DNA from 2 places in the Bacillus sp. MBGLi79 genome. Region 1 is predicted to be linked to the other one. Evidence: riboswitches for the same ligand, from Rfam matches in the RefSeq annotation. Region 1 holds a riboswitch; the other holds the start of a gene.
The links. Region 1 has a riboswitch for S-adenosylmethionine ahead of C1T29_RS11705 (2-hydroxyacid dehydrogenase). Riboswitches for the same ligand answer to the same signal wherever they lie in the genome.
Positions count from the first base shown of each region.

Region 2: another riboswitch for S-adenosylmethionine. It lies ahead of metE (5-methyltetrahydropteroyltriglutamate--homocysteine S-methyltransferase); the one in region 1 lies ahead of C1T29_RS11705 (2-hydroxyacid dehydrogenase).

Region 1 covers NZ_CP026521.1:2,371,076-2,378,996, forward strand. Annotated here, with positions in the region: gene C1T29_RS11680 (ABC transporter permease) at 1-18, opposite strand, end outside; gene C1T29_RS11685 (ABC transporter ATP-binding protein) at 29-967, opposite strand; gene C1T29_RS11690 (MarR family winged helix-turn-helix transcriptional regulator) at 981-1,532, opposite strand; gene C1T29_RS11695 (MFS transporter) at 1,691-2,935, opposite strand; gene C1T29_RS11700 (FGGY-family carbohydrate kinase) at 3,030-4,493, opposite strand; gene C1T29_RS11705 (2-hydroxyacid dehydrogenase) at 4,498-5,532, opposite strand; SAM riboswitch class I at 5,628-5,719, opposite strand; gene C1T29_RS11710 (molybdopterin oxidoreductase family protein) at 5,865-7,907, shown strand.
Region 2 covers NZ_CP026521.1:1,589,883-1,597,803, forward strand. Annotated here, with positions in the region: gene C1T29_RS08075 (organic hydroperoxide resistance protein OhrB) at 1-153, shown strand, start outside; gene C1T29_RS08080 (hypothetical protein) at 304-450, shown strand; gene guaD (guanine deaminase) at 481-951, opposite strand; gene metE (5-methyltetrahydropteroyltriglutamate--homocysteine S-methyltransferase) at 1,125-3,413, opposite strand; SAM riboswitch class I at 3,541-3,696, opposite strand; gene isp (serine protease Isp) at 3,828-4,787, opposite strand; gene rsbRB (RsbT co-antagonist RsbRB) at 5,010-5,843, shown strand; gene thiX (HMP/thiamine ABC transporter permease ThiX) at 5,875-6,639, opposite strand; gene C1T29_RS08110 (ABC transporter ATP-binding protein) at 6,614-7,921, opposite strand, start outside.

The sequences.
Region 1 (7,921 bases):
CAATTTTAACAAATTCATTTTTTGTCTCCTAATCTCTTAAGTTTCTTCCCGTCAGTTCTAAAAATACTGTTTCTAACGATATCTCTTGTTTGTTCATGCTTAGAAGGCTGCAGCTTTGGGCACTCAATTCTTCTATGATTTTACTCAGGTGATCTTGGTTCTGCTGAACGGTCACATTTAGTTGATTGTCAGAAAAATCAACTCCTGTCACTCCTTTGATTTCTCTAATCGAGTTTTTATTTAATCGCTGAACATTCGCCAGTTGAAAAGCATATGTTATTTCTTTATTGGCTTCTCTGTACAGCTCTTCTTTTGTTCCATTGGCAATGATTCTCCCTTCATTCATGATTATAATGCGATCTGCAATAGCCTCGACTTCTTCCATATAGTGTGTAGAGTAAATGATGCTTGCACCTTTTGTTTTCAGTTCTTTTATCGATTCCAAAATGTGATGACGGGATTGTGGATCGATTCCTACCGTGGGCTCATCCATGATAATCAGTTTCGGCTGATGGGCAATGGCGCACGCAATGTTTAATCTTCTTTTCATCCCGCCTGAAAACGTCTTTGGCTTGTCATCTTTTCGGTCATATAGCTGTACGAGCTCCAAAGCCTCTTTGACTCGGGCTTTGAGTTCTTCCCCTTTAAGAGAATAAAGACTGGCAAAAAAACGAACATTTTTCTCAGCGGAGATTTCCTCATAAATCGCGAGATCTTGAGGTACAATCCCGATGCCTTTCTTCATTTCCTTTGACCCTTTTTTTACATCATGGCCCAATATTGTAACGTTTCCGGAACTAGCCGACAATATCCCGGATAACATATGAATGGTGGTACTTTTCCCAGCACCATTTGGGCCTAACAAGCCAAGAACTTCCCCCTCTCTCACTTCAAACGAAATCCCATCTACCGCTGTTTTGTTTCCGTACTGCATTTTCAAATCTTCAACTGCCACCACGTTGTTCATACATGTCTCCTTTTTACATTCTCCGTTTTGAGAATTCCTGCAATAAATTTGTTTTCAAATCGTCCCGATTTTGTTCAATGTCAAAATCAGCAGCGTTTTCTTCAAAGCCATCCTGTTCCTCTCCGTCAAAACTGTACAGTTTCTTCAATAAAACCCACAATGTTTCCAACTCTTCCGTAGAAAACCCTTTAAATAGATCTGCCATAAAGTACACCGCTTTTTCACCGCATTCCTCCATGACACGCTTGCCTGAATCAGTAATCTTCACATTAACCGCTCGCTTGTCGCGTTTACTCGGAACAGTAATGACATAACCTCTTTTTTCAATACTACTGACAAGCCTATTGATGTTTTGTTTTGAAGTGCCTAATTTTTTTGCGATGTTGTTAAATGTCGTTTCCTCTTCCGGTAAATGCAGTATGGCAACCATTGTCATAAATTGTCTTGACGTTAAGCTTTCATAATAATCATCCCCGCGTGATTGGATTTTGTTTAAAACAGAAAAAAGAGTAGCGTAAGATTGTTGCATTAAAAATAAATCTTTCAGTTCTTTTGAATAATCCATGTTATTCCCTCCTAAATAGACAATATGTTGTCAATAACATCATAACACTTCTTAATTAATTGTCAACATATTGTCTATTTTCGTTAGAAAAGTTTCAGATCCAGATCCTTCGACAATACAAAAGACAAAAAGCGCCCTGTTGCAGGGGCGCTTTTTGATTAAGATGCATATTGAGGAGATGTTTCCTCCTTTACCGCTTTTTCTTCAGGTATATGAATGCATTTCGTCATGACTGCACTCGCAAGGTAAAGAACCGCAAAGATCCAGACGACGCCTTGCGCACCGACAAGGCCGATGAACAACCAAGCAAGCGCGGGACCGACAAACGCTGATAAACCTGCAGCCAAATTCAATACAGACATGGCTGCTCCTTTGTCTTTTCCGGCCACCGTCGGCACAATTGCACCGATCGGCACATAGCCTGCCAGCAAACCGCCCCAAATAAAGCCGATCACGCTGACAACCGCTACACTTCCGCCGGAGAAAACAGGTGCGTAGTATAATAAGACGGTGAAAATACCGCAGCCGACTCCGCCGAACCACATCACAGTATTTTTCCAGCCGAATTTATCGCCGACAATTCCAAAGATAAGGTTAAACACAATGTTCCCCAGAAAAATGGTTCCCCAAATTTGCAGCCACACATTGGTCGAAATTCCGTGCTGAGCCATGTGCATCGGCAAAAAGACTGGGAATCCATATGTACCAATGCTGTTGATGATTCTGATGATTCCGCTTGTAAGCACGCGCGGATTTGTAAATAGAATCGTTACCCCTTTTAAAAGCTCCTCGGCTGTTTCTGATCGTTTTCTTTTCTTCTTTTCAAAACGGTCTTTATTGATAAACAATGCAAAGAATGCACCGAGACATACCCAAAAAATAGAGCTCCAAAGCGTATTCAAATAACCGAACGCTTTGATCGCGTAGCTTGAGTACCAAGCGCCGAATACAAACATGCCGAGGCAATAGGCAATCCAAAACCAGCCGACAGCAGTGCTCAGTCTGTTTTGCGGTGTTCTGTAAATGACCCATGTCAAGAAAGAATAAGCAAATAGCGGGTAGCCTAACCCTTTTACGAAGTAAGTCACATACATCACAGGGAGGTTTAGCTGTTCAAACCCAAACACGATAAAGGCGGCTGTACCGATTACATAAAACAACAGCCCCATAAACATCGTCCGTTTTGCGCCAAATGCTTCGAGACATACACCTGAAAACCAGGAAGCTATGGCAAGCGCAATCCCGTAAATGCTAAAAATGGAAGCAGATTGCTGAACAGTCAGTCCGTTTTCGGTCAGAAACGGGCTGAGCCAGCCTTGTTCAAGTCCGTCTCCCATCATAAACAAAACAACTCCTAAAAATCCCCACGCAAGCCGCTTTGGTATACCAATTTTATCTAACATATCTGTTTCCTCCTTAGATGCTTATATCCATTACCGTATTACCTTATTAAAGCTAAAAATTAGACAATTCCTCAAAACATCCGGATATGCCGCCTTATATCAACACTTTGCTTTCTGACCCTGAAAAAAAGCGCTGAGTTTGCTTCCATTCCTCATATAAAGCCAATTCTGTCTGACAGCTCTTCGGTTCGATCACCCGGACATTTGCTGACATCTCCTCCATTAATTGAAAGGTTTCATTACAAATGACTGCTGCACCAACGACAGATGCCTGATGATATCCCTCTTTGACATAGATTTTTTTCTGAAGAAGGTCAGCGATATATTGCGTGAGCGCTTTGCTTTGGAATCCCCCTCCACACACCCAAACATAGTCACGTTTAAACGGAGTAACCTCTGTTAAAATATCAAAGTTCCATTTGATTGAAAATGCGATCTCTTCTAGCGCTGCACGTACAAAATGTGCCCTCTTTAAATCTGCTGAAAGCGGAGTGTCAAAAAGAAAACCGCCTCTCGTTAATGCATTCTTTTCAGCTGATAAATAAGAGCCGAGAGCCGCTATACACGCATTGTTTTCTTTTGCTAGTGCAGAAATTTCCTCCTCCATTACGTCGTACGATTCATTCGGATAGAAAATCTGTTTTAATTTTTGATAATTCAGACCGGTAATTCCCGGATTCGTTTCCACTAGCCAATGCCCTTGATCTGTATGGCAGTTCAGCCAGGCTTTATGTTTTGTGTCGCCATGATCCGCAGTAATTTTGGTTATTGGCGTTGTTGTCCCTGATACGATGACAATGTCCTCAAGTCCAGCTCCGGTGCTTTTCACAGCTAGCTGTGTATCCCCGCCCCCGGTTATCACCTTAGCATTTATTGATAGACCTAATTCGGCTGCATATTCATTTGCTATTGTTCCAATTGCTGTTCCCGCTCTTACAAGAGGCGGAAGGAGAGATGGAGAAAAGCCGAATATGTCGCACATCTCTTCTGACCAAGTGTTATGCTTCACATCAAACAGCAGCGTTTCTGTTGCCTGCGATGGTTCATATGTTAGGATTCCGCTCAGTTGGTATGTCACCCAATCACTGATGCTTGTAAAGCTTGCAGTCTTTTCCCATAAAGAAGGCTGGCGCTGCTTCAAACCATAAAGCTTGAGTGCAGAAAAAAGCGCAGTTGGCAGACGGCCTGTACGGCTGTATATCTCTTCCCGATCGGGAATGCTCTCCTCCCACTCTCGGCCACGGTTATCTATGTTCGGCAGCCCGAGAAAAGAGTCACCGTTTTGATCGATCAGAACAATCCCCTGTCTTTGACTCGTCGATGTCAACCCAATGATGTCAATATCACGCGAACGGGATAGCGCACGTTTTGCCAACCTCATTACTTGCTTCCACAGTATCTGAGGGGAAAAATAACGGCTGTCCGGGTAAAGCGTCTCAGTGGAATACTCGATGTCCTCCCGTTCAACCGTTTGAACAATGCCTGAGACACTCACGACCGCTACCCTCGCATTGCCTGTGCCGATATCGAAAACGAGATAGCCTTTTTGTTTTTTCATTCTGTTAACCTCTTTTCTTTACCTCTGTTCCCAGTTTGTCTTTGTTATACAATGTCGGAATATTGGGAATTTTTTCAACCTTCCACTTTTTGAGGGCATCATTCATGATCGACACGTGATGATCCTCTACTTCAAAGGTTGCTCCAGCGAGATGCGGTGTTGCCAGAACATTAGGCAATGAGATCAATTCATAATCTGATTCCTCTGGAGGTTCATGATAAAAAACGTCTAGTACCGCACCTCTGATTTTATGTTCTTTTAATACAGATAAAAGATCTTCACGGTTTACGACAACTGCTCTTGAAGTATTGACGAAAATCGCACTCTCTTTCATCAAATCAAAATATTGCCGATCTATCAGTCCAAGTGTTTCCTCAGTACGAGGCAGATGGACAGAAACGATATCACTGTCTGAAAACACCGTTTTAAGAGCTGCTTTTTCATACAGCGGATGATCGTCTAGAATGTATGGATCGTAATACTTTATCTTACAGTCAAACGCAGTCAGCAGTTTTGCAATCCTTTGGCCAACCGCGCCGAACCCAATCATGCCAACCGTTTTTCCTGTTAGCTCATTTCCTTTAAATTTGACATAAGCCTGCAGGTAATCACTTTTCCACTTTCCATCCTTCAGCCATTGATTCGAGGCGCTGGTATGACGGAGAAAGGAAATCACATTTCCAATAAACATTTCGGCAACGGCTTGTGCATTCCGCCCTGGTGTATAAAAAACAGGTATACCCCTTTTTGAAGCAGCTGCCACATCCACATTGGAGGGCATTCCCCTGCAAACACCGACAAATGAAAGTTCGGGAACAGAAGCAAATACGCTGTCTGTTACCTGATCAAGCTCAGTAATCAAACCTGTCGCATTTGTTGCCTTTAGCAGCTGAATGAGTTCATCCTCCCGATATGCCCGGCCTTGTTCTTTCCAAGATTGATAAATAACTGAGCTAAACAAGTTTTCAAGCTCTTTTCGCCCTTCTTCGTTGTACGGCGCTGTAACCAAAACCGTCATGGTGCAAAACATCCTTTTCATCGTATTTTTTCATAAAAAAATCTCTTTCCGAAGATGGAAAGAGATTCATATATAGGCGCGCTCTGTTACAGGCAGACACCGGTATAAACCTTGCTTTCCTATCTTTCAAGCTGACGCTTGCTGGAATTGGCACAATAATGTTGCCGAGGTTTCATAGGGCCAGTCCCTCCACCTCTCTGGATAGAAAATGTTGAGTATGTAATTTTCAAAATAAAGAATACGTTTATCATAAAGAAGTCTCAGATTGATGTCAATCTCTTTTTTCAGAATTGACGTTATCATCCGAAATGTTATAATTCTTACAAAATATCTAACTAGAGAGGAACTGGGCCATGAAATCTTTTGCCACACAACAAAACGGCATTTTTAAATCCGTTTGCTCGCTGGACTGCCCGGATCAGTGCGGATTATTAGTACATAAAAAAGACGGAAAAATTGTGAAAGTGCAGGGAGATCCCGATCATCCTGTCACAGCTGGAAACATATGCAACAAAGTTCGAAACATGACGGAGCGCATCTATGATGAAAAGCGGCTGACTACACCGCTTAAACGGACAGGCGCGAAAGGCCAAGCGATATTTGAACCGATTTCCTGGGAAGAGGCGATTGATACGATCACCTCCCGCTGGAAGCAGCTGATTGATGAAGAGGGAGCTGAAAGCATACTTCCTTACAGCTTTTACGGAAATATGGGGAAATTGACAGCTGAAGGAATGGACCGCCGCTTTTTTTACCGCATGGGATCAAGCCAGCTTGAACGGACGATTTGCAGCAAAGCGGGATCTGAAGGCTATAAATATACAATGGGCATAAGCGCGGGAATCGATCCTGAGGAAACCATTCATACAAAACTATTTATTTTTTGGGGAATTAACGCTGTCAGCACAAACATGCACCAAATTACGATCGCCCAAAAAGCGCGAAAAAAAGGTGCCAAAATTGTCGTGATCGATGTACATAAAAATCAGACAGGGCGTCTTGCAGATTGGTTTATTCCAATAAAGCCGGGAACTGACAGCGCACTTGCCCTTGGCATCATGCACATTTTATTTAAAGAAAACCTTCACGATGAAGCATTCCTGTCTGAATACACGGTCGGCTACGACAAGCTCCGTGAACACGTGAAACAGTATAATCCGGAAAAGGTATCAATGATCACCGGGATCAGCACTGAAGATATTTATCAGCTGGCAAGAATGTATGGGAAAATCTCCCCTTCTTTTATCAGAATCGGAAATGGAATCCAGCATCACGATAACGGCGGGATGATTGTAAGGACGATTGCCTGTCTTCCGGCGATCACCGGCCAATGGCTGCATAAAGGGGGCGGCGCAATTAAGCATAACAGCGGAATTTTAGAATATAACACAAATGCCTTGCAGCGGCCCGACTTATTAAAAGGGCGCACACCGAGGTCGTTTAATATGAATCAGCTTGGCAAGGTGCTTTTGGAAACAGATCCGCCTATCCGCTCTCTTTTTATTTATGGAACAAACCCTGCCGTCGTCGCGCCGGAAGCAAACAAAGTCAGACAGGGCTTGCTGCGGGAAGACTTGTTTACTGTGGTTCATGATTTGTTTTTAACGGAAACGGCTGCATATGCGGACATTGTACTGCCTGCAACATCCGCTTTTGAGAACACTGATTTTTATACCTCCTACTGGCACCATTACATTCAGCTTCAGCAGCCGGTGATTGAGAACTATGGAGAAAGCAAGTCTAATACTGAGGTGTTCCGATTACTGGCTGAAGCAATGGGATTCACAGACCAGGAGCTCAAGGATTCAGATGAAGAATTAATCCGCCAAGCGCTTGACCATCCAGATAATCCGCATTTGGCAGAGATTAATTACGATTCACTTACTAAGCACTCATTTATGAAAGCGAAACGCAATAAACCGCTGTTTCCTGGCAAACTTCCAACGCCAAGCGGAAAAATAGAATTATATTCAGAACAAATGAGACAAGCTGGTTTCCCGGCTTTACCGACATTTACGCCTCTTGTAACCGATAATGAACATCCGTTTATGTATGTTCCGGCGCCAAACCATAATTTCTTAAACTCAACGTTTTCAAACAATAAAAAACACATCAAGCTCGAAAAGACGCCAAAGCTCTTTATCAACACAAAAGATGCTGAAGAACATGGAATCGTTGATGGGGCTCCTGTACGAGTTTGGAACAGCCGGGGAGAATGTGAGCTGACCGCATCAGTCGGAGAACAAGTACTGCCAGGTGTCGTTGTCAGCCAAGGATTATGGGCAGATGAGCAAGGAAAAAAACAGCTTGTAAACGCGCTAACCCCAGACCGGCTGTCCGATATGGGGGGCGGCGCCACCTTTTTTTCAGGCCGTGTACAGATTGAAAAGGTTTGAAAAAACAGCCAGTA
Region 2 (7,921 bases), 780 kb from region 1:
GACGGCGGCTTTAAAATCGGTGTCACACTTGTTGTGAACACGAAAGATTTAGACCGGGAAAAGGCACAAGAGCTTGTCAACGCCGCTCATGAATTCTGCCCTTACTCCAAGGCAACCAGAGGAAATGTTGATGTGAAACTAGAATTAAAATAATAACCGGCATCCTGAGACTCTCAGGATGTTTTTTGTGTGGAAGCAAACAGAGTGGGCGTGATTTTTCTCGAGGTCTGAAACATGTCTTATAAATGGATTCAGACTTATGCATGATGAATTGACGCGGAACGGGATAGGGGTGGGGCACAGATGATTGATAAAATGTCAGAGAAGCGATCACAGCGTTTGAAGCCTGAAAAGTTACAGGTGAAGCGGGCGGCTGGTGCGATGTCTGCCGTGCTGAATTGCGCGAATTTGACTGCTGTTTTGGGGCATAGCGGCTACTTGGCGAAATAACAAGAATCAGGCCGTGCATGCCTGATCCTTTTAATATTCTTTCTTGTTGGCAAGATCTCGCCATGCTTGAAACGGGGCTAAATGCTCTGTCAGAGTCACTTGATAAAAGGGAATTGTTCTTTCTTCAGCGGGTTTATCAAATTCTTCATAAATGAATGAATCATCAAACCCAGCTTCGGCGGCGTCTGTATGCTCCGCTGCATAGAAAACGGCTTTCGGCCGGGCCCAGTAGATGGCGCCCAAGCACATTGGGCATGGTTCACAGCTCGTATACAAAATGCAGTCATCAAGCTGGTATGCCCCTAACACCTTACAGGCGTTCCGAATAGCTGTAACTTCCGCGTGGGCAGTCGGATCATTGTTTGTTGTGACGTTGTTCTGGCCCTCTGCAATAATGGCTCCGTCTTTCACGATAACAGCTCCAAAAGGCCCGCCGATACCTGCATTCACCCCTTCACATGCGAGAGTGACAGCCCGTTTTAAGAACGTTTCATGATTCATCCCAATCCCTCCTGTCAATAGAGTGTTATTAGTATAGCCGAAAAGAATGCAAAGAACATTCTTAAAAAAGTGCAAAATAAACAAAGTATTTGGGGGATTTGCTAAAATGAGAAACCGATTGTGGCTGTATTATAGAAAAAACCACCTGCTAAATGCAGATGGTTTTTGAAAAATTATACTAGCTGTGTCTGCTGTGCTCTCGCCTGTTTTGCGGCTTCAACCATGTTTTTCAATGCGGCAACCGTTTCTTCCTGCTGTCTTGTTTTCAATCCGCAGTCCGGATTTACCCAGAAGCGGTCAGTCGGACAGACGGCAAGCGCCTCAACAATAATGTTGTACATTTCTTCAGTTGACGGCACACGAGGGCTGTGAATGTCATATACACCAAGGCCAAGCCCTTTCAAATATGGGTGATCTTTTAAGTAATCTAAAAATCCTCCGTGGCTTCTGCTATGTTCGATTGTAATCACATCAGCATCAAGATCATTGATCGTATCAACGATATCTTCGAAGTTGCTGTAGCACATATGTGTATGAATCTGCGTCTCGTTTTTCACGGAAGAAGTGGTTAATCTGAATGCTTCTGCCGCCCAAGTCAAATACTCATCCCAATCGCGGGTTTTCAATGGAAGGCCTTCACGCAGCGCTGGTTCATCGACCTGAATGATTTGAATGCCTGCGTCTTCCAGCGCTTTAACTTCTTTACGAAGGGCAAGCCCGATTTGGAAGGCGATTTCTTTTCTCGAAATGTCGTTTCGAGGGAAAGACCAGTTTAAGATTGTAACAGGTCCCGTCAGCATCCCTTTCACATGCTTGGAAGTCAATGACTGTGCATAGACTGTGTCTTTCACTGTCATCGGTTCAATAAATTCAACATCTCCGTAAATGACTGGCGGGCGTACACAGCGTGATCCGTATGATTGAACCCAAGCGTATTTAGTGAAGGCGAAACCGGCCAGCTTTTCACCGAAGTATTCGACCATGTCTGTCCGTTCAAATTCGCCGTGAACAAGGACATCAAGCTCTAATTCTTCTTGAATATCAATCCATCTTTTTGTTTCCGCATTGATAAAGTTTTGATACTGTTCATCGGACCACTCAGCTTTCCGCCATTTTTGGCGCGCGCTCCGCACTTCAGCAGACTGCGGGAAGCTGCCGATCGTTGTCGTCGGCAAAAGCGGAAGGCCGAGAGATTCATTTTGCAGGGCTAAACGTTCTTCAAACGGAATAGGACGCTTGAAGTCTTTATCAGTTAATTGCTCAAGCTCTTTCTTTTGTTCAGAATTGGCGCCTGTTGCAAACTGTTTAAGCGCCTGGATATCAGCCTTAGCCTGCTGAATCTCTTCGCTGATCGCCGCTTTTCCTGATACTAATCCCTCTTTCAAAGCTGTCAGCTCGGCCAGCTTTTCTTTTGCGTAGGATAATCCGTTCAATAGATCTGTTTCCAAGTGCTCATCGGGGTGTTTCGCTACTGGAACATGCAGCAGGCTGCTTGAAGGCTGAATCCACAGTTCATCAACTTTTGCAACGCTGAGAATATCAAGAACGGCATCGAGACGCTCTTCAAGATCTGCTTTCCAAATATTGCGTCCGTCGATAACGCCGGCTGCCAGCACTTTGTCTGTCGGAAAGCCATGTGTTTTAAGCTGTTCCAGGTTTCTGCCTTTATCGTGAACGAAATCAAGGCCGATTCCCTGAACCGGGTAAGAGATCAGCTCTTCATAAGCATCAACAGAATCAAAATACGTCTGCAAAAGCACATTCAAGGATGAAAGCTCACTTGTAATGCTTTCAAATAATTCTTTTGCGCCGCGGACATCTTCGCTAGAAGCGGTAACGAGCGCCGGCTCATCAATTTGAACCCATTTTACGCCTTCTTCTTCAAGCTCCTTCAAAAGCTGTACATATAATGGCACAAGGCGTTTTTGGATCGCTTTTGCTTCAGACGGTTCATAGCCTTTAGCAAGCGTAACAAATGTATAAGGGCCGACAATCACAGGCTTTGTTTCAACACCGTATGCCTCTTTGATGCGGCGATAATCTTCGAGCTGTTTATTTCTTGTCAGACGGAACTCAATGCTCTCGTCATATTCCGGAACGATGTAATGGTAATTTGTATTAAACCATTTTGTCATTTCACTGGATACAGCGTCTTTGATTCCGCGGGCGATAGCGAAGTATGTATCGGTAGCGTCAGTCAAATGTCTGAACCGTTTCGGAATCCAGTTGAAGCTGACGGCTGTGTCGAGTACATGATCATACTGTGTGAAATCAGAAACAGGCACAACATCAATCTGCTGGTCAATTTGTGTTTTTACTGCGGATAAAAATAGTTCGTCAATTTGCTTCAAAAAAGTATCTTTATCAGTACTGCCTTTCCAATACGCTTCAAGTGCTTTTTTCCATTCTCGGTTTAGTCCGATTCTGGGAAATCCTAAATTCGATGTTTTGATGGTTGTCATTGTTTCTCCTCCTTTATATGTAAAACACTCTCGTTAACCCGCGGATACAGGCTGCTAAGAGGTTTTCTCACAACAAAAAGCCTCTTTCCCATGAGAGAAAGAGGCTTTTCTACGTAAAACACTGCCTCTCTCATCTCTCAGATTCAATCTGATGGAATTAGCACCGTGCCTTATGAGACATCAGTCTCGGCGCGAAAAGCAGTGCGCCCCATTTCACAATGGTATTACGGTCGGTTGCTGTTGGGGTCAAAAGGCCAATCCCTCGCCCAACTCTCGATAAGAGAAAATGTTATTAATTTTTCGAAAAGTTGAATCATTTGTTGGTAATCTTAACAGTAATTCAAATTCATTGTCAACATAGAATTTGAAATTTTATTTACATGATTTGGGGCTTATTATATAAGAAAAATAATTTTATAGGGTCAACAAATGTGATTGCTCTGCTTTTTCTGCGAGCTCATCAGGAGCTGTTAAATACAGGAATCCATTGCCTGCCAGCGTTTTTGCAATATCAAGAGGAAGTGTCCTGCGGATTAGCTGTGCGAAAACTTCAGATTCTGAAAGCTTTCTTTGAAATGATTCTTCTTCATAGCTTTTGATTAAAGCAAGCGCACCGCTGACATGAGGGGCAGCCATTGAAGTGCCGGTAAGCTTACCGTACTTCTTGTTGGGAAGGGTGGATAAGATGTTTTCTCCTGGTGCCACAAGGTCAATCTCTTTATTGGCGTTAGAAAATTCTGATAATTCTCGCGCTACAGAAACAGATCCAACTGCAATCACTTCATTATAAGCCGCAGGGTAGGAAAGCTCTTCTGTGCGTTCGTCGCCGTCACCCTCATTTCCCGCTGCACACACGACAAGCACTCCGTTTTTGACCGCGTTTTTCACGGCTTCTTCCAGCTCCGGCACATCACTTGGTCCGCCAAGGGACATTGAGATGATATCGACTTTCTGTTCCACCGCGTAGTTAATGCCGTTGATGATCCATTCGTATTGTCCGCTGCCGTTCTCGCCGCCAAGAACCTTCACAATCAATAGGCTTGCCTCAGGCGCGACTCCGGCAATGCCTCCGTTTGAATCATTAGCTGCAATCGTTCCGGCGACGTGTGTGCCGTGTCCGTTGTAGTCGGAAATCGCATCTTCCTTGCCGCCGTCATCATCCGTGAAGTTCTTTCCGCCAATGATTTGGCTTTTTAAATCTGGATGGCTCGTGTCGCATCCCGTGTCCAATACAGCAATTTTTACATTCTTGCCTTTTACCCCTTTCGCCCACATTTCTGGCGCCTTAATCACTTTAATGCCCTCAGGAAGCTCGTTTACATCCATGATCTGCTCATTCGTCACATACGGGATCAAGCGGATTTCACCATTCATAAAAAAGCCCTCCTTTTTTATGCTTTCAAGTGGATTCAAGGGTGTTGCCTCATATTATATGAAAAAAGCAACCGATCGGACAGAGCCATTTGAAGCATTTTGAAAAAATAGGATACACACCAAAGAATTAGTAATTTTCAAAATATTGGATGGCTTCAGCGTGTATGACTGGGATTTAGCTGGCAGTCAAGTTATAATAATGTTGGGGAAAGGAGCAGTGTGATGAAACTGAATGAAAAATTATATGCGTTTTTTTCAGAACATGTGGAGCAAATGGCCGAGGAATGGATAGAAACGATGGAGGAAAGTGATCCGAATTCGCTTTACGCCCTACATAATGCAACAGTAACGGAAGAATTGAAAGAGCAGGACAGAGAATTTTACCGGCATCTGAATTACATGTATGTTTTACCGGAAAAACAATTTCTCGAAGAATTTCAAGAATGGGTCATTGAGCTGACGAACGATCAAAAGCATCTCGACACACCGGTTCAGTATGTCATTCGGGAGTTTATGAGAAACCGGAGATTATATACGAAGTATTTTGAGAAGTTCGCAGAAGAAAATGAGTCAGCATTTGAACCGGGAGAGAAGCAAAAATGGGCTGATTTGATTGTAAAAGTATTTGATTTCACCATTTATACATTCGTTGATCACGCTGAAATGAATGCTAAGCAGCAATTAAACGCCCAGAGAGAAATGATATTGGAATTAAGCTCACCTATCATTACCCTGAGCAAATCAACAGCTCTGCTGCCGCTTGTCGGTGACATCGATACCGAACGGGCTAAGTTTATTCTGGAAAACACGCTTCAGGCTTGTGCAAAAAGACGCGTGGAGCATCTGTTAATCGATCTGTCAGGTGTTGTGGTAGTGGATACGATGGTTGCGCACCAGATTTTTAAATTGATTGAGGCGCTTAATCTGATCGGTGTCCGGTCAACCCTGTCAGGAATCAGGCCTGAGATTGCGCAAACCGCTGTACAGCTGGGAATTGATTTTTCGAATATCACCATTAAAACCAATCTTGCCCAAGCATTAAACTATCATCAATAAAAAAATCCGCTATCTCAGATAGCGGATTTTTTTATGATGCGAAACATAAAGATACGAGAAAAGATCCCGCGAATAATAAGAGAACGAGGCAAAAGAACACCCAGTCGCGCCGGTTCACGGACAGCATCCTGTAATATGTCCGGTTTCTGCTTCCTGTAAAACCTTTCGATTCCATCGCAAGCGCTGTCCGTTCTGCTTTTCTGATAGCGCTTGCCAATAGCGGTATGGTATATCGTTTTAACCCGCTGATTTTATTTATGAAGCCGCTCTCCGCCGCACCTCCTCTGATTTTATGAGCCTGCTGGATCAGCTGGACCTCATCCTTTAACAGCGGAAGAAAGCGAAAGCCTGCAATGACACCGTACGCGAGCTTTGGTGAGAGCTTGCACTGCTGGACAAGGCTCTGCATAAATAAAATCGGATCGGTCGTAAAAACAAACATCATCGATAAGGCGGAAAAGCACAAAATACGAAAGCCCAATGAGATGCCGACAGACATATTATCGCTGTTAATGGAGATAGGGCCTGCTTGAAACAAAAAATTATCCGGTGTTGTCGGCACCTTGCCGAAAACGGCGGCTGTCCATACGCATCCGAATGCTAAAATCAAAAACGGAATCGTAAACAACAACCATTTTTTCAATGGGATTCCGGCCGCCAATAGAACACCCGCAACGATGATGATATAAAAACACGCCGGAGTGTAAGGGTTGTAAATAAACGACAGCATGACGACACAACAAAAAACCGCCGCCGCTTTTACGGTTGGATTAATGAGATGTAACGGCTGTTTCATCGCGCACCTCCTCTTGATATGCCATCCATTCATATAGAAGGGGAAGGGTGAGCTTTGCTTTTTGGGCAAGCCCTGTTTCTTGAGAAAACAACTGCACTGGAGATCCATCAAAGGCCAAGCCTGTATTGTGAAGCACAAGCACGCTGTCAGCATACGAAGAGACTAGCTCCATATCGTGTGTAACCATGAGGACAGCGGTTCCCTCTGCCTTAATGCGCTGAATCATTTCCATACATTCAGCCGCCGTGCGGGCGTCCTGGCCAAAGGTTGGTTCGTCTAATAATAAAACCTTTACGTCATGCATGAGCATGGTAGCAACGCTCAGTCGCCGTTTTTGCCCTTGGCTGACCGCAAACGGATGATGATCAGCCAAATGGGCAAGATCGAAACGATTCAGCAGGTGTTGCGCTTTTTTCTCAGTTTCAGCATTTACCTTCTGGCCGAACAGCAGCTCATCATACACCGTATCGGTGACGAATTGGTGTTCAGGGTTTTGAAAAACAAATCCCATTCGTTTACGCAATTCTTTTTCTTTATATTGCTGCAGCTGCTGATCATAGAGAAGGATTTTGCCGCTTTGCGGTTTCATAAGACGGGCCAGAACAGATAAGAGCGTCGATTTTCCAGTGCCGTTCGGGCCGACAAGCGCCGTCAAAGAGCCTTCGCGCAATGAAAAGCTGATGTCTTCGAAAATCGTTTGTTGTCCTCTCGCGAACGAAAGGCTGCGGACTTCGAGCACACTCTTTCCAGAAGGAGTTGGCTTCTTTTCAGCACGCCCGGCAGGAAAGGGCTCTTTGAACAGCGTTTCTTTTGATAAAGTAAACGGCATACTCAGCTTTTCCTGCAGATGGCAGACCTTTGGAATTGCGATGCCCAATTTCTTTAGTGTCTCCGCTTCGTGCTGAAATAGATCTTTCGTCAGGCCATCCAGCGCTTTTTGGCCGGATTTATCGAGCACGATCGTCCTCTCAATCCAAGGCGCCCATTCATCAAGCTGATGCTCAATGACGAGGAGGCTGAAACCTTTTTCCCGCTGAAGATCTTTCATCAGATGAACGAATTCCCGCGCTGAGAAAGGGTCTAAAAGAGAAGTCGGCTCATCTAAAATAATAAGCTCAGGCTCCATCGCCAAAATACAGGCGAGAGCCACTTTCTGCTTTTGTCCTCCTGAAAGGATGGATATCGTTTTTTCTTTTAAATGGGTAATACGTAATTTTTCTAATACGGCATTGATTTTCTCTGTCATTTCTTCTTTTGGAATCTGCAGATTTTCCAGCCCGAA